2 linked regions of the Rheinheimera salexigens genome follow. The protein of the gene in region 2 interacts with the protein of the main gene of each other region in a pairwise test. Links are inferred from orthologs where the notes say so. Each region holds a gene or a part of one and is shown on either strand. Other genes may lie near its edges. The genes, in order: ftsB and BI198_RS04455.

Evidence for each region.
Region 1: the proteins of BI198_RS04455 (region 2) and ftsB interact in binary tests that used the Escherichia coli proteins (3 or more experiments, as listed by UniProt). The link is inferred for Rheinheimera salexigens from one-to-one orthologs.

The regions. Positions count from the first base shown.
Region 1 is NZ_MKEK01000001.1:2,999,338-3,011,966, reverse strand. Bases 7,952-10,643 are described here. They hold ftsB (cell division protein FtsB), read left to right. Parts: upstream 7,952-8,990; coding sequence 8,991-9,296; downstream 9,297-10,643. Other genes in these bases: truD (tRNA pseudouridine(13) synthase TruD), read left to right, coding at 10,472-10,643; ispF (2-C-methyl-D-erythritol 2,4-cyclodiphosphate synthase), read left to right, coding at 9,996-10,475; ispD (2-C-methyl-D-erythritol 4-phosphate cytidylyltransferase), read left to right, coding at 9,286-9,996; BI198_RS13790 (hypothetical protein), read left to right, coding at 8,198-8,851; BI198_RS13795 (TerC family protein), read left to right, coding at 7,952-8,149. In the rest of the region: BI198_RS13850 (glutathione peroxidase), read left to right, coding at 1-116; rnhA (ribonuclease HI), read right to left, coding at 494-976; dnaQ (DNA polymerase III subunit epsilon), read left to right, coding at 1,042-1,743; BI198_RS13835 (TIGR03503 family protein), read left to right, coding at 1,731-3,089; BI198_RS13820 (DUF6691 family protein), read right to left, coding at 3,696-4,103; BI198_RS13815 (YeeE/YedE family protein), read right to left, coding at 4,137-4,541; BI198_RS13810 (rhodanese-like domain-containing protein), read right to left, coding at 4,560-4,961; BI198_RS13805 (sulfite exporter TauE/SafE family protein), read right to left, coding at 5,087-5,836; BI198_RS13800 (MBL fold metallo-hydrolase), read left to right, coding at 5,951-6,847; more of BI198_RS13795, read left to right, coding at 7,403-7,951; more of truD, read left to right, coding at 10,644-11,515; 5'/3'-nucleotidase SurE, read left to right, coding at 11,522-12,274; BI198_RS13760 (protein-L-isoaspartate(D-aspartate) O-methyltransferase), read left to right, coding at 12,276-12,629. UniProt on the Escherichia coli protein: Essential cell division protein. May link together the upstream cell division proteins, which are predominantly cytoplasmic, with the downstream cell division proteins, which are predominantly periplasmic.
Region 2 is NZ_MKEK01000001.1:953,946-964,301, reverse strand. Bases 7,358-10,356 are described here. They hold BI198_RS04455 (cell division protein FtsQ/DivIB), read right to left. Parts: upstream 9,234-10,356; coding sequence 8,481-9,233; downstream 7,358-8,480. Other genes in these bases: murC (UDP-N-acetylmuramate--L-alanine ligase), read right to left, coding at 10,165-10,356; BI198_RS04450 (D-alanine--D-alanine ligase), read right to left, coding at 9,233-10,168; ftsA (cell division protein FtsA), read right to left, coding at 7,358-8,484. Outside these bases: BI198_RS04495 (transposase), read right to left, coding at 1-310; DNA gyrase inhibitor YacG, read left to right, coding at 474-707; 8-oxo-dGTP diphosphatase MutT, read right to left, coding at 802-1,275; preprotein translocase subunit SecA, read right to left, coding at 1,259-3,985; BI198_RS04475 (DciA family protein), read left to right, coding at 4,206-4,667; lpxC (UDP-3-O-acyl-N-acetylglucosamine deacetylase), read right to left, coding at 4,809-5,720; cell division protein FtsZ, read right to left, coding at 5,998-7,218; more of ftsA, read right to left, coding at 7,249-7,357. UniProt on the Escherichia coli protein: Essential cell division protein. May link together the upstream cell division proteins, which are predominantly cytoplasmic, with the downstream cell division proteins, which are predominantly periplasmic. May control correct divisome assembly.

The sequences.
Region 1 (12,629 bases), 2.0 Mb from region 2 along the record:
ACGTAAAACACTTTGGCAGCCGCACGACACCTGATGATAAAGACTTTATTGTAGAGTTAGAGAAAATGCTGGCGGCAGCGAAGCCAGTAACAGAGGCTAATACTAGCAGTGACTAGCGGTTAATATGCTAGTTTTGAGTGCTAAGTGCTAAGTGCTAAGTGCTAAGACTTTAGCGATAATTGTGAACTGACTAAGCTACATTAATGAGGACCGGTTTTACCCTAAACTAACCATTGCAGCCCTGGACGGGCGGAAATGAGCCCCCAGGGATGGGTTTACGGCGTGTTAGTGTGGGTAAACCGATCCGTATATACACTTAAATTTAAGTTTAAACTCTTAGTGTTGAGTGTCTACTATTTAATGAGGATCGGCTTTAGCCTAAGCTAACCATTTCAGCCCTGGATGGGCGTAAATGAGCCCCCAAGGATGGGTTTACGGCGTGTTAGTGTGGGTAAACCGAGCTGTATATTTTGGAGCCAGTCCATTGTTGCAGCTAGGCTTCTTTAGCTTGGCTAGCTTCAAACTCAGTATCTATAGTGGTTGGTTTAGCTTCAGCCGCCGTCCTTGCCAATACATCACAGCGCTCATTTTCAGGATGGCCGCTGTGACCTTTTACCCAGTGCCAGTTTATTTGATGTTGCTGGGTCGCTTTATCGAGTCGTTGCCACAGGTCTTGATTTTTAACCGGCTTTCTTTGACTGGTTAGCCATTTGTTGCGCTTCCAGCCTGCCAGCCATTGGGTAATGCCTAAACGCACATATTGGCTATCGGTCGTTAACTCTACATCGCAAGGCGTGGTGAGGCTTTCTAGGGCGATAATAGCGGCGAGTAGCTCCATGCGGTTATTGGTGGTTAAACGAAAACCACCACTTAATTCTTTGCAGTGTTGTTTATAATTTAAAACCGCAGCATAACCGCCGGCTCCGGGGTTGCCAAGACACGAGCCATCGGTGAAGATGGTAACAGTTTTACGCATAAAGCCTTTCCTCTTACATAATCGGCGTATAATCTACCTTAATTACGGCACAAAACGAAATGAACATGATAAAAAGACAACTTATTCTTGATACAGAAACCACCGGCATTAACCCAAGAGATGGTCATCGCATTGTTGAAATAGGCTGTGTTGAATTAATTAACCGCCGTTTTACCGGCAATAATTATCATGTCTATATTAACCCAGAACGTATTATCGAAGCCGAAGTCGTTAGGATCCATGGTTTAACCAATGAACGCTTAAAAGATGAACCAAAGTTTCGGGATATAGCCCAAGGCTTTTACGAGTATATTCAAGGTGCAGAATTAGTCATTCACAACGCGCCTTTTGATGTCGGTTTTATTAATCATGAATTTTCGTTATTACGTTCACCGCTTCCGCCGTTAGAGCAATATTGTACGGTGCTCGATACTCTTGCAATGGCACGAGAGCTACATCCTGGGCAAAAGAACAACCTAGATGCGCTTTGCCGTCGATACGATATTATAAACAGCCACCGAACCTTACACGGCGCCTTACTGGACGCCGAAATCTTAGCCGATGTCTATTTAATGATGACAGGTGGCCAAGTTAGTTTGAATTTGGCCAATGAGCAAGATAGTAATCAGCAGCATGAGGGTGAGTTGCGTATCCAACGCAGTGGTCGTTTAGCCGTTATTGCAGCGTCAGAGGCTGAATTGGAAGCACACCAAGCGCGTTTAGACTTAGTGCAAAAGAAAGGGGGATCTTGTCTGTGGCGAGATTAATATTATTAAGTCTGTTTAGCTTATTATTTACCGTAGCTGTTAGCGGTCAAGCTAATAATCCCGAAGCTAAAAATACCGACGCTAAAAATGTTAAACGGGAACAGGCAACACCAAGTCCGCAGTTAGATAATGAAAGTTTTGCCTTGCTGCAGGACTTACCGACCAAAAACCAAATACCGTTATTTGATAATCGCTTTCGCATTGACGAAGAAGTTGCAGAAATTACGTTATTGTTATTTCGCCGCCGCGGTAGTGCATCAGTGGTGTTAGTGAGACCTGACGGCAGTAAGCTACATTTTAATACCGCAAAGCAGCATGATGTGGCGTGGCATGATGCCGATAGTTACGATTTAATTAAAATAAAACAGCCGATGCCAGGGCCTTGGCAAGCCATTGGCAGTTTATTAGCAGAAAGTCGGGTAATGGTGCTAACGGAGATCGAGCTGTTAGTCGATCCTTTGCCTCAGCAGTTAATGGTAGGTGAGACGGTAAAAGTTACCGCGCGTTTACTTAATGGTGGTGAGCCCATTAATGCTAAAGAATTTCGCGATGTACTAAACTTAGAAGTTATTTTTGTTAGTACAAATAAACCCGATATGGATAATTTTGGTCGGGGTATTGTTCAAGTCGCTCATTTTCGTGACGATGGCAAAGGCTATGATGAGCGGGCACGTGATGGCGTGTTTACAGGCGAGTTTCAATTACGTTTTGCAGCGGGCGAGTGGTTACCTAAATATATCGTCAGAACGCCGTTATACACCCGTGAAATTGAACAGGCTGCAGTGATGTTAGAACCGGCAGCAATAGTGGCAGATATTAAGATGTCGCCAGCAATTAACGAGGCGTTATCAGATGAGGTGCCTCAGCCACATCAGATCATCTTTAATGTCAGCAATCCGGCAATCAATGCCCAAAGTATTTTACTGCAGGGTCGTATTCGTTATCCTAATGGTGAAGTTGCTGACTTTTCATTAAATGAAGCCGGTAATGCCATACGCCAACTTAATTTAAATAATCGGGGCCATGGCAGTTATATTGTCGAAGTTATGGCCTTCGGTACCCGGGTAGATGGCCGAGAGTTTGTATTAAGTTTACCCGAAATTAGTTTTATGTTGCCACCGGCCGAAATAGTTGCGGTGGTAAAACCGGTATCAACTGAACAGTTACAAGTGACAAATCCAACTGAAGCAGCATTTCCCTGGTTATTGGTTATATTCAGCAATGTTTTAATTTTAATTATTGGCATTGGCGCCATTTGGTTTGTGCTCAGTGATAAAAAGGCCGCAGATTTACTGTTTTGGCAAAAAAATCCAAGCAGGCAGAAAAAATGCCAGAAAGCAGTTTAGTCACTAATAATAACCAAGTTTCGGCTGCGACAAAAAATACTGTGCAAAAAAGCGACGATATAGGTGACATTCTTGATCTAACGCTACCGGATGATTAAGGATTAGACAAAAGCGGCGAAAAAGGAGTTGACGACCATGAACCTAAACCGTATCATTCCCGCCGCACAGCAGGACACCCTATTGAAGTCTTGCTGGGTAATTGTTGCGGAGTGGTAGTTCAGTTGGTTAGAATACCGGCCTGTCACGCCGGGGGTCGCGGGTTCGAGTCCCGTCCACTCCGCCAATTTTTGTAAAGAGTGCTTTTGTAAAAAAGTACTTTGTAAAGTGTACAGTGGAGCGGTAGTTCAGTTGGTTAGAATACCGGCCTGTCACGCCGGGGGTCGCGGGTTCGAGTCCCGTCCGCTCCGCCATTTTCTGTTGTTTTTCTTCCTGATTAAAATACCAAATTAATATTTGCTACATCCTGATTCTACAATCTAGAATGCTGGGAGCTAAGCCATTTGTTATATTGCCCTAAATTTATACTTAAGCGTTGCATCAAGTCTTAACTAGCTCAGCACAGTGCTAAGGTACTTAGCTAAGCTGTGCTGTATATCAGAGTTTGCGTTATAGCGCCCACTTACGACTAATAAACCAACCCACGATCATGGCTGCTACAAAGGCTAGGGTGCCAGTACTACCCGAACTGATGGCTGCAATGGCAGGCCCTGGGCAATAGCCGACTAATCCCCAACCAGCACCAAATAACACTGCGCCTATTACTAACGGCTTATCAATTTTTTGCTTAGTCGGTATCTGAAACTTTTCTGCGCAGACAGGTTTTTGTTTTGACCTAACTAACCAATAACCAATACTGTACGTTACTAATGCGCTAACCATCACCAGCAGTAAACTGGGATCCCAATTTTTATCTAAGGTTAAAAAAGCTAATACTTTACTCGGTTCAATCATTTGCGAATAGCTGATGCCAATTGACATGATTAAACCTGATATAAATGCGATTACTAAAGCCATCTTATGCTCCTGCTAAAACTGTATATGCAATGGTTAGTGGAATAAGGTGGCAACCATCACGCCAACTAACATAAATAATATTGTGGCGGTGATAGAGCGTGGTGAAAATCGGCTGATACCACAAATGCCATGACCAGAAGTACAACCGCTGCCCCAGCCGGTACCCATACCCACTAGTAAGCCAGCAATAAGCACTGGCCAGCCTAATTCAACGGTCGTGTAGCTAAAGTCGGCAATCATTAGGCTTAACACTAAAGGCCCAGCAATTAATCCCAGCACAAAGGCCAGTCGCCAACCACGTTGCGCCGTTGTAAATAAGGCATTTCTAGCAATACCCGATATACCGGCAATTCGGCCGGAAAAGATAAATAGGATTAGTGCTCCTAAGCCAATTAAGCTACCACCAATTAAGGCAGAAACAGGGGTGAAGTTTTCCATGTTATGTCCTTTTAATTGTTAATTAACGATAGGCTGTTTGGCATCAAGCCAGCCTTGCATGCCAGGGCTAACAGAATAAATATCGCTAAAGCCCATTTGTTGTAACGAGGCAGTGGCAAGTGCTGAGCGGCCACCAGAGCGACAAATAACATAAATAGTAGAAGTGGCTAATTGTGCTAAAGCCACTTCTGGCGCACAGCCGCTAGCCGCCACTTTAGGATGATTGTGGATACTCATCTCTAAGACTCCGCGTGGATAGTTAACCGCACCGGCGATATGTTGCTGGGCAAATTCTGCCGGCTCTCTAACATCGATAAGTACAGTGTCAGGGTTGTGCTGAAGTGCCGAGGCTAGCTGGGCAATATCGACTTCTTTAATTTGTGCTTTAGCTTCTGTGATCAGTTGCGCTGCAGTTTTCATTTTTTACTCCTATTTAGCTAAGTAGTTTTTAAGCTTATCGCTAGTTCAACTTACTTAGATTAGTCAGATTATTAAAAGTATGTAATTAATTTAAAGAGTTTAGTTAACTTAAAGAGTTTAAAAATTCACAGTACGGATTGATATATCACCACCGTTGCCATAAGTAACAAAAATAATGCAAAACCACGTTGCAGCAATTGTTTAGGAACATGTTTAGCAATTGCGCCACCAATGACGCTACCGATAATGCCAAAGGCAATAATGATGGCTATTGATGTCCAGTCAAACACGGCACCTTGAGCAACAAGTGTTGAGTAATACTTTAAAAAACCTACACTCGACTGTAAGGTAATAATCACTAAACTGGTGGCAATACTGCGCAGCATGGTTAAGCCGCCCAAGAGCACTAAAGCCGGAACGATTAAAAAGCCTCCGCCCACACCGACAAAACCGGTAATAATGCCGACGGCCAAACCAGTAAAAATTAAAATAATAGCTTTAATAGTTACCTTTGCTTCTTCTGGCAGCGTTTTTTTACGCCACATTAAAAAGGCGGAGATAAACATTAATATGGAGAAGAGTAATAGCTGCCATCGACTATCGACTAAAGTACCGAACCAAGCACCTAGATATGTGCCCAACATACTGGGTAGAGCAAATAGCGCCACATGTTGCCAACTAACCCAGCCTTTTAAACTACTGCGAACGGCAGCAAATAAACTAATAGACCCGACAATAAAAAGCGAAGATGCTATCGCTAACTCGGCTGGCATTTTTACTAAATAAAGCAAAACTGGCACGGTAAGAATTGAGCCACCAGAACCAAATAGTCCTAAACTTAACCCTATGCTGATAGCTGCTAAAAACACTAACATTAAGCCGTTGCTCCATATATCAATAAGTAATATGCTTATAACATTATTGAATTCTAATGTAGTTTTGTTTATGCTGCAATTGTAATTTAGCATTTGCTAATTTAAGAGGTTGTTATGAGTATCGCTAAGCCAGAACATCAGCCAGATCTCACCATAGAAATGTTTTTTGATACCGATAGTTCCACCTGTAGCTATGTCGTGGTAGATAACCAGACTAAACGTGCAGCTATTATTGATCCGGTGTTAAATTACGACGCAGCGGCTGGCGCTGTGAGTACCGAAGCAGCAGATGCGATATTGCACTATATTGAGCAACAGCAATTAAGTGTTGACTGGATCTTAGAAACCCATGCTCATGCTGATCATTTATCGGCGGCTGATTATTTAAAAGCAAAAACCGCGGCGCCTATCGCTATTGGCGAAGGCATTAAGCAGGTGCAGCAAACCTTTAAATTTATTTTTAATATTAATGATACTGAGCTGCAAGCGAAAGGCGATTATTTTGATAAGCTGTTTGGCGATAATGAACACTTTATGATTGGTAGCATTAAGGCACAGGTTATTAATACCCCAGGCCATACTAACGATAGTATTAGTTACTTAATTGGCGATAATTTATTTGTAGGTGATTCGTTATTTATGCCTGATGGCGGCACTGCACGATGTGACTTTCCGGGGGGGGATGCGCATGTGTTGTATCAGTCAATTCAGCGAATTTACCAATTACCTGATGCAACCAATATTTATATTTGCCATGATTATCAGCCTGAGGGTAGGCCATTACGCTATAAAACCAGTGTAGCAGAGCAAAAGCAGCAAAATATTCATGTTAAAGCCAATACTGCTGAGCAAGAGTTTGTGCAAAAACGCCAAGCACGCGATAAAACACTGGCGGTACCACGATTAATTTATCCTGCCGTACAAGTAAATATTCGTGGCGGACAGCTACCCAGCGCAGCGGAGAATGGCGTGAGTTACATTAAAATACCTTTAAAGGTATCAGCAGAGTAATTTGTCCAAGACTGGTTTAAATAATGAGTTGTTGAAATAAGCAATTGACACTCACCGCGTTATTTCACCCAGGTAATTCACCAAGTTAATTGCCACGTTTATATAAATTCTTGCACTAGGTTTAATTTTGCAGCTTAGCTTTAACATTAGCTTAGTGCACTTTATTTAAGCGTCTCAATCTCTACAAAATTTAAGCCCAGCAATCCCTACCAATCACCCCATTGATAAAATTTAACTTAGCTGCCTAAAAAAAATAAAAAATCTGCCTCTTCGGGCTAATTTAGCCAAAAATATAGACTATATTCAGTTAGCGTTGAGTTAATGGGTATACCGTAAATGATTAATTTTCGCTTAAGTTAAGCGTAAGCGAGTATTAGGCAAAAAAAAGGCCGGTAAGCGGGTTGGGACGCTGGCCGGCCATTACCCCTAAGCGAGAAAGCTAAAGTTTATGCTTAGGTGACACTATAATACTGAGCAGATTGTTAAAAGCCAGCAGCAATATGTAAGCGTTTATGTGAATTGTAAGTTTTTAATAGATATTGATTAGGATTAACTATGTTCGAATGGATTTATAGCCCAGAAGCCTGGGTAGCTTTAGCAACATTAATGGCTTTAGAGATTGTTTTAGGCATAGATAATATTATTTTTATCTCTATTTTAGTGGCCAAGCTACCGCCAGAAAAACGTGATTCAGCTCGTCGCATCGGCATCGGTTTAGCAATGTTATCTCGCTTAGCGTTATTGTTTAGTTTGGCTTGGGTTATAGGTCTAGTTGAGCCACTATTTACGGTTTTTGATTACGAAATATCCGGTCGAGATCTGGTGCTGATTTTGGGTGGTTTTTTCTTGTTGGCTAAGTCCACTCATGAAATACACGATAGTTTAGAGGGCAGTACCGGCTCAACCGCAACCAAAGCGGCAGCAAACTATATCTCAATTTTAGTCCAAATTACCCTGTTAGATATCGTGTTTTCGCTCGATTCAGTCATTACCGCCGTCGGCTTAGTCGATCATTTATCTATTATGGTCATCGCCGTTATGGCGTCAGTATTTGTGATGCTGTTTGCGGCTAAAGCTATTGGCGAATTTGTTGATTCACACCCCACCATAAAAATACTGGCATTATCTTTTTTAATGTTAATTGGTTTTACCCTTATAGCCGAAGGTTTAGATGTGCATGTACCTAAAGGTTATATTTACTTTGCCATGGCATTTTCGGTCGGCGTAGAGCTAATAAACCTGCGAGTAAGACGGAAAAATACAAAGACAGTGAAGCTACATAAGAAAATCGATAACCAATAGTTGCAGGTTTGCTTTTACAAGTTATGCTGCTTTGGTTAACATCTGCTAATGGATAATCCAAGTAGTCAGCAGCCACACTTTTGGCAGGTATCGAAAGATAACCAAGGTTATACTGAGCTTTGTAACGCTTTATATGAGCGTGAATTGTTGCGCTTGTCGCAATTGCCGGCCGAGCAACTTGTTAACTTAGCCGGTCGTTTGGCTAGCTTAACTTTCTATATTCGTCGCGCGGCCAGTAATATTCTAAAACAGCAGGCAGAGTTACAATTAGATAGCCAAAATGGCTCTTGGTATTCATTGCAAGCTAAGCGTTGCCCAGCCCGCAAACAACAAGCTGATCCGATAGATGTTTTTTATCAAAAACATGCTAAACCCGGTTTAGTAGTTCCTATTTATATTATGCATTTAAACCAAGAGCATATTTTGCTCGATACTATTGATGAAGTAGATCAAGCGGGTTTAAGACTGCATTGTAATCAGCATGGTTGGTTTGCGCTGTCGGGTACGCCATTACAAGCCGACAATAGTGAAAAGTTTTTACTTAAGCCGACTAAAACCATTATGACGGCAGCATGCTGTGGCCATCAGTGGCTAAAAGAGGATAGAACAACGCCGCGCTTACTCAGCTTACGCGAATTACTATTAACCAGTCGTTTAAACTGGCGCAATTTTGCTAAACCTTTGCCAGCGCTACAGCCATGAGCGAAAATATAGCCATGAACGAAAATACAGCCATGAGCAAAAAAGCCGTCATAATCCCAAATTACTTGCTTTGCAATGACAGCGCTAAGCTTCATAATAAAGTTCGAGTTCTTTTTTACCTGCAGCGAGTTAACACGCTATGATGCGATTATTTACCGTATTGCTGCTGGTGTTACTAGGGTTGTCACAATACCGACTCTGGTTTGGTCAGCACAGCATTACCGATTACTGGCGTAAGCAAGACGAAATACGCACTCAATTGTTAAGCAATCAAGAGTTAGAAAAGCGTAATCGCTTATTAAAAGCCGACGTAACCGATTTGCAGCAAGGGCTGGATGCGATTGAAGAACGCGCCCGTAATGAATTAGGTTTAATCAAACAAGATGAAGTGTTTTTTCGCTTATTTAGCCAGTCAGATAACACGGACAACATGAATGAAAGATAATGCAACACCGGCATCGCCTGCAATACCAGCGATTGCCGTGATTGTGCCAGCTGCAGGTATCGGTAAACGAATGCAAGCAGAACGGCCAAAACAATATTTAGTGTTACATAACAAAACCATATTAGAACATAGTTTAGCCCGACTACAGCAAGTGCCAACGTTAAGTAAAATATGGTTAGCGTTGGCAGAAGATGATCCCTACTTTGCAGATATCAATTTTGATCAGTCACAGATTGTAACAACCAAAGGTGGCACTGAACGCATGCATTCAGTATTAAATGCGTTACAGCAAATTGAGCCGTATAAATATCCTTGGGTGTTGGTACATGATGCTGCACGACCTGTAGTTCGCCAAGCAGATATAGAGTTATTGATTGAACGTTGCATAACGACTGGTGATGGTGGGGTATTAGCTTGTCGGGTACGTGACACTATGAAAAGAGGCGAATTAACGGTGGCTCATACCGTCAGCCGTGAGCATTTGTGGCATGCTTTAACGCCACAGCTATTTCCAACCGCATTATTAAAAGCCGCATTAGAAGATGCCATTCAAGCTGGGGTGTATGTGACGGACGAGGCTTCTGCAATGGAATGGGCCGGTCATCCGGTATTATTAGTGGAAGGACATAGCGATAATATTAAAATTACCCAGCCGACTGATTTAGCTTTAGCGGCTTTCTATTTGGAGCAATTAATATAATGAATATTCGCATTGGCCACGGCTTTGATGTGCACGCTTTTGGTGGCGATGGGCCAATTACCTTGGCAGGGGTGAAAATTGATTATGCACAAGGCTTACTGGCGCATTCTGATGGTGATGTAGTACTGCATGCGCTCGCCGACGCCTTATTAGGCGCGATAGCCTTAGGCGATATTGGCCATCATTTCCCTGATACCGACGCGGCGTTTAAAAATATAGATAGTCGTATTTTATTGCGTAAAGTGTATGCCGATGTCCAAGCTGCAGGTTATAAAGTGGGCAATCTTGATATTACTATCATGGCCCAAGCACCGAAAATAGCGCCGCATATTACCAAGATGCGTGAAGTCATTGCTGCCGACTTGCACTGCCAGCTTAGCCAAGTAAATATTAAAGCTACTACCACAGAGAAACTCGGTTTTGTTGGCCGCAAAGAAGGCATTGCAACAGAAGCCGTAGTGCTGTTGGTCAGCGCATGAGTGAGTTACAACCATTAGAGTATTTATATTCACAGCCAGCAGCAACGGCGCTATTACGCCAACAGCCTGAAGATTTTATTGTTGATGAACAGCTTAATTTCACTCCGTCTGGCGCCGGTGAGCATATTTTATTACAAATTGAAAAAACCGGCCAAAATACCCAGTATGTGGCTAAGCAAATAGCCGAGCTAACAAAATTACGGGCCCGTGATATTAGTTATGCCGGATTAAAAGATCGACATGCTGTTACTCGGCAATGGTTTTGTTTTAAGTGGCCGATTAAGCAAGAACTACCTTGGCAAGAGTGGCAAATAGAAGGCTGCCGTATTCTTAGTATGCAGCGCCATTATCGTAAATTACGCTTAGGCGCATTAAAAGCTAATAGTTTCCAAATATGCTTACGCCAAGTATCAGACCCACAGTCGGTATTAGACCGAGCCCAGCAAGTTATCCAAGGCGTGCCAAATTATTATGGTGAGCAACGCTTTGGCATTAATGGCGGTAATTTACGCTTAGCCGAGCAATTATTCGCAGGGCAAAGTATTACCGATCGTAAATTACGTGGTTTAGCCTTGTCTGCCGCCCGTTCGTATTTATTTAATCAGCAGGTAACTGCGCGTATTGAACAGGGTTTGTTTAAGCAAATTCTTGCTGGTGATGTGTTGCAGTTAAGTGGCACCGCATCTGTGTTTAAAGCTCCCATTGTTGATGAAGCTTTAAACCAACGGCTAGCAAGTCAAGATGTTAGTATCACAGCGGCCTTGCCAGGTATGGGTGAGTCGATGGCAACAGCCGATAGTTTAGCATTTGAAAGCAAAGTGTTAGCTCAGCATCCAGCCTTAATAAATGGCTTAATTGACTATCGTTTAAAGTCAGAGCGACGCACTATGCGTATTGTGCCGCAACAACTACAGCTAACAGCAGAGCAGCAAGATATTAGGTTAAGTTTCAGTTTGCCAGCAGGGTGTTTTGCCACTAGCGTGCTTAGAGAGTTAGTGCAGTATCAAGACTGTGGCCGCAGTGCTGCAACAGTGGAGTAGTAATTGATGAAAATTTTATTAAGTAATGACGATGGCGTGCACGCTAAAGGCATGCAAGTGTTACAACAAGCGTTAAGCCAAATTGCTGATGTAACCACCGTAGGGCCAGATCGTAATTGTAGCGGCGCCAGTAACTCGTTAACATTAATAAACCCATTGCGGGTGCAACAGATGGAAAATGGCTTTTATTCTGTTAATGGTACGCCAACCGATTGCGTACATTTAGCCATTAGCCAATTGTTAGATTTTACGCCTGATTTAGTGGTGGCGGGTATTAATCATGGCGCTAATTTAGGTGACGACGTCCTGTACTCTGGTACCGTTGCGGCCGCTACAGAAGGACGCCATTTAGGTTTGCCAGCGATAGCCGTGTCATTAGCCAGTACCGATCCTGACCATTTTACTACGGCAGCTTTTGTTACCGTGCAAGTGATTAAAAAATTGAAGTCGCATCCATTACCGCGAGATCAAATATTAAATATCAATGTGCCTGCGGTAAGCATTGAGCAATTAAAAGGCATTAAAGTGACTCGGTTAGGCAGACGGCATAAAGCCGAAACCATGACTAACAGTACCGATCCTTGGGGACACACTATATACTGGTATGGCTCATTGGGTAATGAATTGGATGCAGGTGAGGGCACAGATTTTGATGCCATAGCCAATGGTTATGCATCTATTACACCGTTACAAGTAGACATGACGGCTTATAAAAGCGTGGACACCTTACGGCAATGGTTAGAGGGGATTAAACTGTAACATGGCAGTCGCGACATCAAGAAGCGCCAGTGTGCTGGCGCAAAAGCTTCAGGCTGATGGTATTAGGCACCCGCTGGTGCTGCAAGCCATGAGCCAAACACCTAGGCATCTTTTTGTTGAATCAGTTTTAGCGCATAAAGCGTATGAGAATACCGCCTTGCCTATTGGCCAAGGTCAAACTATCTCTCAGCCTTATATCGTCGCGCGGATGACAGAATTATTGCTGCAAGATAAAACCCCAGGCAAGGTGTTAGAAATTGGCACTGGCTCGGGTTATCAAACCGCGATTTTAGCCCGGTTATTTCCGCAAGTTTGTAGTGTCGAGCGGATTAAGTCGTTACAGTTTCAAGCTAAA
Region 2 (10,356 bases):
TATAGCGCCCTTCCCATAAAGTCCCCGTGCGCTTATGTTCTATATTAAAATACCTCACATAACAACGACCAAGCGCTTGCATAAATAGACTTGTTGCACCATCGACTAGTGGTGTTAATAACAAATGAACATGATTAGTCATCAGCACATAGGCATGTATTTGAACCTGATATTGCTCAGCGCATTCAGCCAATTTAATTAAATACAGATGGTAATCTTTAGCTCCTATAAAACAATCTTGTTTATTATTACCTCGTTGTATTACATGCTGTGGAATATTCGCCACACAGATCCGCCGACTCCTAGGCATTACCTACCCCATCATTAATAAAATGTTAATTTAAAGATAATATATAATAAATGTTTTTCAAGGGGTCAGAGTACTTGAAAGGCTTTTTGAGTTTCAAGTACTCTGACCCCTTGAAAATTGCTATACTCGCGGTTGATTTTTATGCCGGATTTTTGAGGGGATTATGGTTACTAAAGTTAATTGTCCGACTTGTGACACTGTTGTGGTTTGGTCGGCTGAATCTGAGTTTCGGCCATTTTGTTGTAAGCGTTGTAAATTAATTGATTTAGGTGATTGGGCCGCAGAGAATCATCGTATTCCCGATAAATCGCCAATAGATGCAGCCTTATCAGAGCAATATTTAGATGAATTAGAGCAAGAGTTTATCGCTCAGGATAATGACTTTTTTAAATCTTGATTTGATTAATCAGCAGAAACAGATTCTTACGGCTTCGATGCTTAATTTTTGCTTAAACTAGTAACAGACTTGTAGTACAAACAACCATAAAAGACTACATAAACTGCTGTTGCAGCTTTTCGACTATAGGTTGATTGGCATCGGGGAAGTTAAGTTGTGATAGCTGGGCGAAGCTGGCCCATTGTAGTGGTTGGCCTTCTAGGCCTTGGGCTTGACCAGTAAACTCAGTCACTAAGTAGATATCGAGTAATACATTGCGCTCTGGGTAGCTGAACGCTTGCTGCATAAAGGGTTCGGCGCTTACCACCTCTATGGCTAGTTCTTCTTTTAACTCGCGTGCTAGCGCGTTGTAGACGGTTTCACCGGCTTCTACCTTGCCACCAGGAAACTCCCACTTACCACCTTGATGTTGCTGCTTACTGCGCAAGCTTAGTAGCACTTGGTTATCACGAATTATGACACCTACAGCGACATGTAACTGTTTTGGCTTTAAAGCAACAGAGCCAGCGTTAGCTGACTCCGTTGTTATTGTTTTATTGTCAAACATCGGCTTAGACAAGTTTGCCATGGCATTGCTTGTACTTTTTGCCTGAGCCACATGGACAAGCATCGTTACGGCCAATTTTTTCGCCATCACGGATCACTGGTCCTTGCGCTACTTCGACAGGTGCTGTCTCAGGTACGTCAGCGCCTAACTGCTCAACTTCGTCATGTTGATAGCTATGCGGAACAGCGTCAGCCTTGCGGCGTTGCTCGTCTACCGCTTCAACGTCTTCTGCGGCTTTAACTTGCACTCGTGCTAGTACGCCAATAACGTCTATTTTTAAGTTTTCTAGCATATCTGAGAATAATTCAAACGCTTCGCGCTTATATTCTTGCTTAGGATTCTTTTGCGCATAACCACGTAAGTTAATGCCTTGGCGCAAGTGATCCATAGCTGCTAGATGTTCTTTCCAGTGGGTATCTAAGCTTTGCAACATTATGGCTTTTTCGAACTGACGCAATACATCTGGGCCAACCATTTGTTCTTTTTCTTGATACGATTTTTCTACTTCTTGCTGAATGCGCTCGCGTAGCTTTTCTTCAAACAGCTTTTTATCGTCGGCTAACCATTGTGTGATAGGTAATTCTAACGCGTAGTCAGCTTTTAAACGCTGCTCTAAGCCCGGAATATCCCACATTTCGTCTAACGACTCTGGCGGAATATATTGGCTAATTAAGTCTTCAACTACATCACCACGAATAACCGTAATGGTTTCGCTGATATCAGAAGCGTCTAATAACTCGTTACGTTGCTCGTACACAACTTTACGTTGATCGTTAGCCACGTCATCGAATTCTAATAATTGCTTACGAATATCGAAGTTACGCGCTTCTACTTTTCGTTGGGCATTTTCAATGGCACGACTGACCCATGGATGCTCAATAGCTTCGCCTTTTTCCATACCCAGACGGCGCATCATGGCTGACATCCGATCTGAAGCAAAGATACGCATTAACGAGTCTTCTAACGATAAATAAAACCGGCTTGAACCGTTATCACCTTGACGACCAGAACGACCGCGCAACTGATTATCAATACGACGTGATTCATGACGCTCAGTACCTATTATATGTAAACCACCCGACTCAACAACAGCATCGTGGCGTATTTTCCAGTCAGCTTTTACTTGGGCAATTTGCTCTTCGCTAGCGTCGGTTAAACCGGCTAGTTCAGCTTGTAAACTACCGCCTAAGACGATATCGGTACCACGACCTGCCATGTTAGTAGCGATTGTGACATTACCTGGCCGACCGGCATTGGCAATAATCTCAGCTTCGTTAGCATGGAATTTTGCGTTTAATACTTTGTGAGTGATTTTAGCTTTATTGAGTAACTCAGATAGATATTCTGAGCTTTCAATTGAAGCTGTACCCACTAATACCGGACGTTTAGCTTGTTGCTTTTTAATAATATCGGCAATAATGGCTTGGTATTTATCTTCAGCCGTTAAATAGACTAAATCGGCCATATCGTTTCGTACCATAGGCCGGTTTGTTGGCACCACGATAGTTTCTAGACCATATATTTGTTGAAATTCAAATGCTTCGGTGTCAGCTGTACCTGTCATACCGGATAGCTTTTCATACAAGCGGAAATAGTTTTGAAAGGTTATAGAAGCAAGGGTTTGGTTTTCGTTTTGAATATTAACGCCTTCTTTGGCTTCAACCGCTTGGTGTAAGCCTTCTGACCAACGACGCCCTTCCATAGTACGGCCGGTGTGTTCGTCAACAATAACAATTTCGCCGTCTTTAACCACGTAATCGACATCGCGTTTAAATAGTTGATGAGCACGTAATGCCGCATACACGTGATGTAATAAGGTAATATTAGCCGCTGAGAATAAAGTGTCCTGCTCGCCGATCATGCCCGCTTCGCGCAGCATATCTTCAACTTTAATTTGGCCTTCTTCGGTTAAGTAAACCTGACGCGCTTTTTCATCTAAAGTGAAATGGCCATCGCCGTGCTTACCCTCTTCGTCTTCTTGCTCTTGCTTAATGAGCTGTGGCACTAACAAATCAATTTTTTGATAGAGCTCAGAGCTATCTTCCGCTGGGCCCGAGATAATTAATGGTGTACGGGCTTCATCGATTAATATCGAGTCAACTTCATCGATAATAGCAAAAGCCTGATCGCGCTGAACGCGGTCGTCTGGCGAGAAGGCCATATTGTCACGCAGGTAATCGAAACCAAATTCGTTATTAGTACCGTAGGTAATATCGGCTGCATAAGCTTTTTGCTTATCAACGTGCGCCATACCCGGTACGTTGACACCAACGCTCATACCTAAAAAGGTAAACAGCGGCTCGTTTGTTGCAGCATCACGACGGGCTAAGTAATCGTTAACTGTAATAACGTGCACACTACCGCCGCCTAACGCATTAAGATACGCAGGTAGCGTAGCGGTTAAGGTTTTACCCTCACCGGTGCGCATTTCAGAAATTTTACCCTGATGCAGTACCATACCGCCAAGTAATTGAACGTCGAAGTGACGCATACCAAATACCCGAGTACTGGCTTCGCGCACGGTAGCAAAAGCTTCAATTAAGAGGTCGTCTAGCGTAGCACCGTCTTTTATTTTTTGTTTAAATTCGACAGTTTTATGCTGCAGCTGGTCATCGGTTAAGGCTTGATACTCCGGCTCTAGCGCATTGATTTGCTGTACTTGTTTTTGTAGTTTTTTTAAGAAGCGGTCGTTGCGGCTACCAACTAATTTGGTGAAAAGTTTTCCAAACATTATCCAGTTACCATATTAAGTTAAAACTGCAGTGCAGCCCTGGCTAGTTCATGCAAACCAGTATTTAAAGGTGAAAGTAATTTATGTGAAATTCTCACCATAATACGCTAGATATGGTGACAAATGCTAAAGCTTTCAATAGCCAATTTAGATTCTGCCAAAAAATACAGAAGCTGTTACACTACTTAGGCTATTAAATTATGTTGAGCGCGTTAAATTCATGGCACGTTATACTGAAAAACCAAAGGATATCAATAAGGTATTAGCCCATAGCTCGCTAGCAAACCAACAGCAGCAAGTTAAGCTAATGCAACAGCTGAATACGGTATTAGCGCAGGTATTACAACTAGAGCAACTTAGCTTTTGCCGAGTAACCAGCATTCGCGATGGCAGAGCTATTATCTTATGCAGCTCGCCCTCTTGGCTAACTCGGCTAAAAATGCAGCGCGATGCTATTCTAGACAATTTTCGCAAAAAAATCTTGCCTGATTTAGCCGGCATTGAAATTGAAGCTTCACCCACCGGCCAAACCCGCCAATTTAAGGTAGAAATTGCCCAACCTGTTGCGATGCAACATAATTTATCGGCGCAAGCGGCTGATGCCTTATTGTCGGTAGCAGCAGGTGCTGACGGTAAACTAAAGCAAGCGTTATTGAATTTAGCCAAGAATAGAGCTAAATGATTAAACTGCGGTGACAAGTGACGAGTTACAAGTGACTCAACAGCAGGTGACTAACGACTAAGAATCGAGTGCGGTATAAACAAAAAAGTCAGCTAATGCTTAGGCAATAACTGACTTTTTATGGATAGCTGGTAGCTTAGCTTATGCTAGCTGCGGCGCTAAATATGAAATAGGCATTTCTTCTTTGTGCTCGAAGGTCACAAATTCCCAGTTTTCTTGGTGCGCCAGCACTTCACATAACAATTGGTTATTTAAAGCATGGCCGGTTTTAAAGCTTCTAAACTCACCTAAAATACTGTGGCCTGCCATATATAAGTCGCCTACGGCGTCGAGAATTTTATGTTTAATAAATTCGTCGTCATAGCGTAAGCCGTCTTGATTTAACACCCGGTATTCATCTAACACTACCGCGTTATCAAAACTGCCACCTAGGGCTAAGTTATTAGCACGAAGGTATTCGACTTCATGTAAAAAACCAAAAGTACGCGCCCGGCTTATATCTTTAATAAAACCTGCTGCAGAGAAATCTAATTGCATATGCTGTACGGTTTCAGAAATAACCGGATGGTCAAAATCGATGGCGAAGTCAATTTTAAAACCATTATAAGGCTTAAACTCAGCCCATTTTTCACCGTCTTCTACTCGTACTGTTTTTTTAATCCGAATAAATTTTTTGGCTAAACGCTGCTCAGATACACCGGCTTCAAGTAATAGATAAACAAATGGATTAGCACTGCCGTCCATAATAGGAATTTCTTCCGAATCGACTTCAATTACTAAGTTATCTATACCTAAACCTGCCACTGCCGCCATTAAATGCTCAGTAGTTGATAAACGCACACCGTCTTGGTTGATCAAACAGGTACACATCACGGTATCGCCTACCAGTTCTGGCGACACTTTAAAGTCAACTATCGGATCCAGATCGACACGACGAAACACAATGCCTGTGTTATCGGGCGCAGGTCGGAGAGTAAGCGTAACCTTTTCGCCTTTGTGTAATCCGACTCCAATGGAGCTGACACTTTTATTGATGGTACGTTGTTTTGTCATAATTTAGTCCTGCTTAAAATTTAAAGCACCCTTAACCAAAACGGCGGCGAAGCATAGCACAAATAGGCTACCCTATCAAACGCTGACTGAACAACTGCTTAATAGCTGTGCAGCATTAAACGGCAACAGTTTTATAGCAATAACAGCCTATGCAGCAATTAAGCTACAATTTTAACCCAGCCAAGCACTCAGCAATTAACGCTGTGCACTTAAACTCAGCACTCAAAACTCAGCACTCAAAACTCAAAACTCAACACTCATTACTCAGCACTAATACTTAGTCTGCTTGCTTGCGCAAAAATGCTGGAATATCAAAAATATCAATATTCGCTTTGCTTTCTGCTTGTGCTTTAGTAGCAGGTTGCTGCTGACTATTAGCATGGCTATGAGCATGAGTATTTGCATGTGTTTGCGCTTGTGGCTGCTCAACACGTACTGTTTGTGTTTCTGATTGCAGCGCATTGCCACCTGCAGTACCGTACACCGGACGTGTAGTTTCTTGCTGACGGTTGCTTTGCACTAAGCTGATATCAGGACGACGCTCTGCACCAATACCTGTTGCGACAACTGTGACACGTAATTCGTCTTGCATCTCGATATCAATTACCGCACCTACAACGACAGTAGCGTTTTCAGAAGCAAAGGCTTTAACCGCATTACCAACGATTTCAAACTCTTCGATACTAATATCTAAGCCAGCTGTAATGTTGACTAAAATACCCTTAGCACCTGATAAGTCGATATCTTCTAATAACGGGCTTGAAATTGCTTGTTCTGCTGCTTCTTCTGCACGATCTGGACCTGACGCACGGCCACTACCCATCATAGCAGTACCCATTTCAGCCATTACCGTACGCACATCGGCAAAGTCGACGTTAATTAAACCCGGACGGGTAATTAATTCAGCAATACCTTGCACAGCACCCAACAATACGTTGTTAGCGGCTTTAAATGCATCTAGTAAACTAGTGCCTTTACCTAATACTTTTAATAGCTTGTCGTTAGGAATAGTGATTAACGAGTCAACATGCTTGCTTAGCTCTAAAATACCTTCATCGGCATAAGCTGTACGCTTTTTACCTTCAAAAGGAAACGGCTTAGTCACAACAGCAACGGTTAAAATGCCTAACTCACGGGCAATTTCAGCAACCACTGGCGCTGCACCGGTACCTGTACCACCACCCATACCAGCGGCGATAAAGATCATATCGGCACCTTGGATAGTTTTTTTGATATTTTCGCGGTCTTCTTCTGCTGAACGACGACCAATTTCTGGGTTAGCACCGGCACCTAAGCCTTTAGTTACCGTGGCACCTAGTTGTAAGGTAATATTGGCTGACGAATTACGTAATGCTTGCGCATCCGTATTAGCCGCAATAAATTCTACCCCTTCAATATTGCTGGCAACCATATACTCAACTGCGTTACCGCCGCCGCCACCAACACCTATTACTTTAATTACAGCTTCTTGGCTGTGGTTTTCCATTAATTCAAACATAGCTCTCTCTCCGTTTTTTACGCTTGTATCTTAAAACTCGCCTTTAAACCAGCTGCTGATCCGTTTAACGAAACTGCTCACTGAACTGCGAACATCGGCAGATTTTTTCTGCTCTGTGCGCGCATCTTTACCGTATAACAACAACCCGACTACACTGGCGTAGGCCGGATCTTGTACATACTCTTTTAAACCGCTGATATGCATAGGCTGACCTACGCGTACCGGCATTTGAAATATATCTTCGGCAAACTCTACTGCACCTTCCATTTTGGCGGTGCCACCGGTTAGCACAATTCCTGCAGCCACTTGCTCTTCAAAGCCAGAGCTGCGAATTTCTTCTTGTACCAGTTCAAATAATTCTTGATAACGTGGCTCAACTACTTCAGCCAAGGTATGACGTGACATAGAACGTGCTGGACGACCACCAACACTAGGAACTTCTATGCTTTCTTCTTTACCTACCATGCTACGCAGCGCGCAAGCATACTGGACTTTAATATCTTCTGCATGACTAATTGGTGTGCGGAATATTTTAGCGATATCGCTAGTGACTTGGTTACCCGCTACCGGGATCACTGCGGTATGGCGTAAAGCGCCATTAGTGAAGATAGCAATGTCGATTGTACCGCCGCCAACATCCACTACGCAGACACCGAGTTCTTTTTCGTCATCGGTTAATACCGCATAGCTAGAGGCTAAAGCGGTAAAAATAAGCTGATCAACCTGCAAGCCACAACGCTCTACACATTTTTCAATGTTCTTGGCCATATCATTAGCACAAGTGACAATATGGGCTTTAGCTTCCATACGTACACCTGACATACCAATTGGGCTTTTAATGCCTTCTTGCATGTCTACCGAATACTCTTGAGGTAATACATGCAACATGCGCCGTTCAGCTGAAATAGGAACTGACTTAGCAGCATGAATAACATTTAATACGTCTTCTGCTGTGACCTCAGTGTCGTTAATCGGCACCATGCCACTTTCGTTTTGACAACGAATATGTTTGCCAGAAATACCTAAATAGACTGAAGATACATGGCAATCTGCCATTAGCTCGGCTTCATTAATCGCCCGTTGTACGGCTTGTACTACTAAGTTCAGATCATTAACGCCGCCTTTATCCATGCCGCGCGATACATGAGTACCCACACCAACAATACTTAAGCGATTGTCAGCCGTGATCTCACCTACCACCGCTTTAATTTGGGCAGTGCCTATATCTAAACCTACGATCAAATCTCGTTCTAACGACTTTGTCATGCTTTTCTCTTCGTATCATTATCGCTGTAACGCACAGCTATACCGGTGTCGTAGCGTAAATCCACTTCGCTAACTGGTTCATTTTTATGTTTAGTTATCACCGGATACAATTCAACAAAACGTTGTACCCGTTTTAATATATCGTCACGACCTAACTTTAACGCTACGCCATTGCTTAAGGTTAATTGCCATGAAAAACGCTCAGTTAAGGCCAGGGTTAATGGCGTAAACTGATGCAAGGCTAATAAACCCTGAATATGCTGGAACATGTCCAAGGCATCCTGCTCGCTGCCTTCTGGGCCAGTTAACAAGGGCAAGTCGGTTTTCAGCTGCTGCAACGGTGCGCTAAACAAAGCACCGTGTTTATTTATTAATTGTTGCTGATTCCAACGTGCCACCGGTTGTTGTTCTGTTACTACTACCACTAGGGCATCAGGCCATTGTTTGCGCACGGCGACCTGAAATACCCAAGGCTGCTGTAACAGGAACTGCTGCACTTGGTCCACATCCACCCGAAAAAAGTTACCTACATACTGCTGTTGCAACACGTGATGCAATTCTGCAGCATCAATATGCTGAAAATCGCCATACAGTTTAACTTGCTGCACTGGTGCATTTTGTTGGCCTTGCAGCCAAGTATTTAACGCCACCCCTGCCCAAATTAAACCGGCAACCGAACACAAGAAAAACACCAAGCCAGCATAGAATGCGCCTGTTTGTTTAAATTGCATGTTCGGCCAGTTAATCATTAGCGTTGCTGCTCCGTTTGATGAGCGCTATGTGCATCTGTTTGAGAAAGTATCGCTACTACCAATTGCTGAAAACTCATCCCTGCCGCTTTAGCGGCCATAGGCACTAACGACTTTTCAGTCATACCCGGCACAGTGTTTACTTCTAATAAATAATGTTGGCCTGCGCTGTCCATCATTAAATCGACCCGGCCCCAACCGCTAGCGCCTACAGCTTGAAACGCTTGTAACGCACATTGCTGCATTAGCTCAGTTTGCTCAGCGCTAATCGGTGCTGGGCATAAGTACTCGGTTGAATTGGCTTGGTATTTTGCTTCGTAATCATAAAAATCACGTGGCGTGCGCATTTCAATAATCGGCAACACTTGGTTATTGACAATAGACACCGTAAATTCCCGACCACTGATCCAGCGCTCGACTAATATTTCGTTGTCATACACCAGCGCCGTTTTAATCGCTTGCTCTAGCTCGGCTACGTTACTTGCTGCACTCATACCAATACTTGAGCCTTCATTGGCAGGCTTAACCATTACTTTGCCGCCTAAATCGGCTAACAGCTGGGCAAAGTCGGTATCTTCGCTATGCACTACGGCAAAAGGTGCGGTAGCCAAGTTTTGGGCTTGAAATAAACGCTTACAGCGAATTTTGTCCATAGCTAAGGCCGAGCCTAAAACACCACTGCCGGTATAGGCTAAACCTAAGGTTTGCAATGCGCCTTGCATGCTACCGTCTTCACCACCGCGGCCGTGTAACACAATAAAGACTTTATTGGCGCCGCTACTAACTAATTCCGTTAACGGTTGTAACTTAGGATCAAAGCCAAATGCATCGACACCACTGTCTAGCAAGGCATTAAGCACAGCGGTTCCTGAGCGTAGTGACACTTCACGCTCTGCAGAATGTCCACCTAATAGCACGGCGACTTTTTCTGTCATATGCCTGCTCCTGTAGATTGTTTTAATTGTTGAATGTTTAATTCCATCGCCGCTAATTGCTTAACTAAAGAGCCAATATTGCCGGCACCTTGGGTAATTAATACATCACCGTCTTGCAACACATCGGCAATATTGCTGGCTAATTCTGCAGGCGTAGCAACATAAATAGGATCAAGCTGACCACGAGT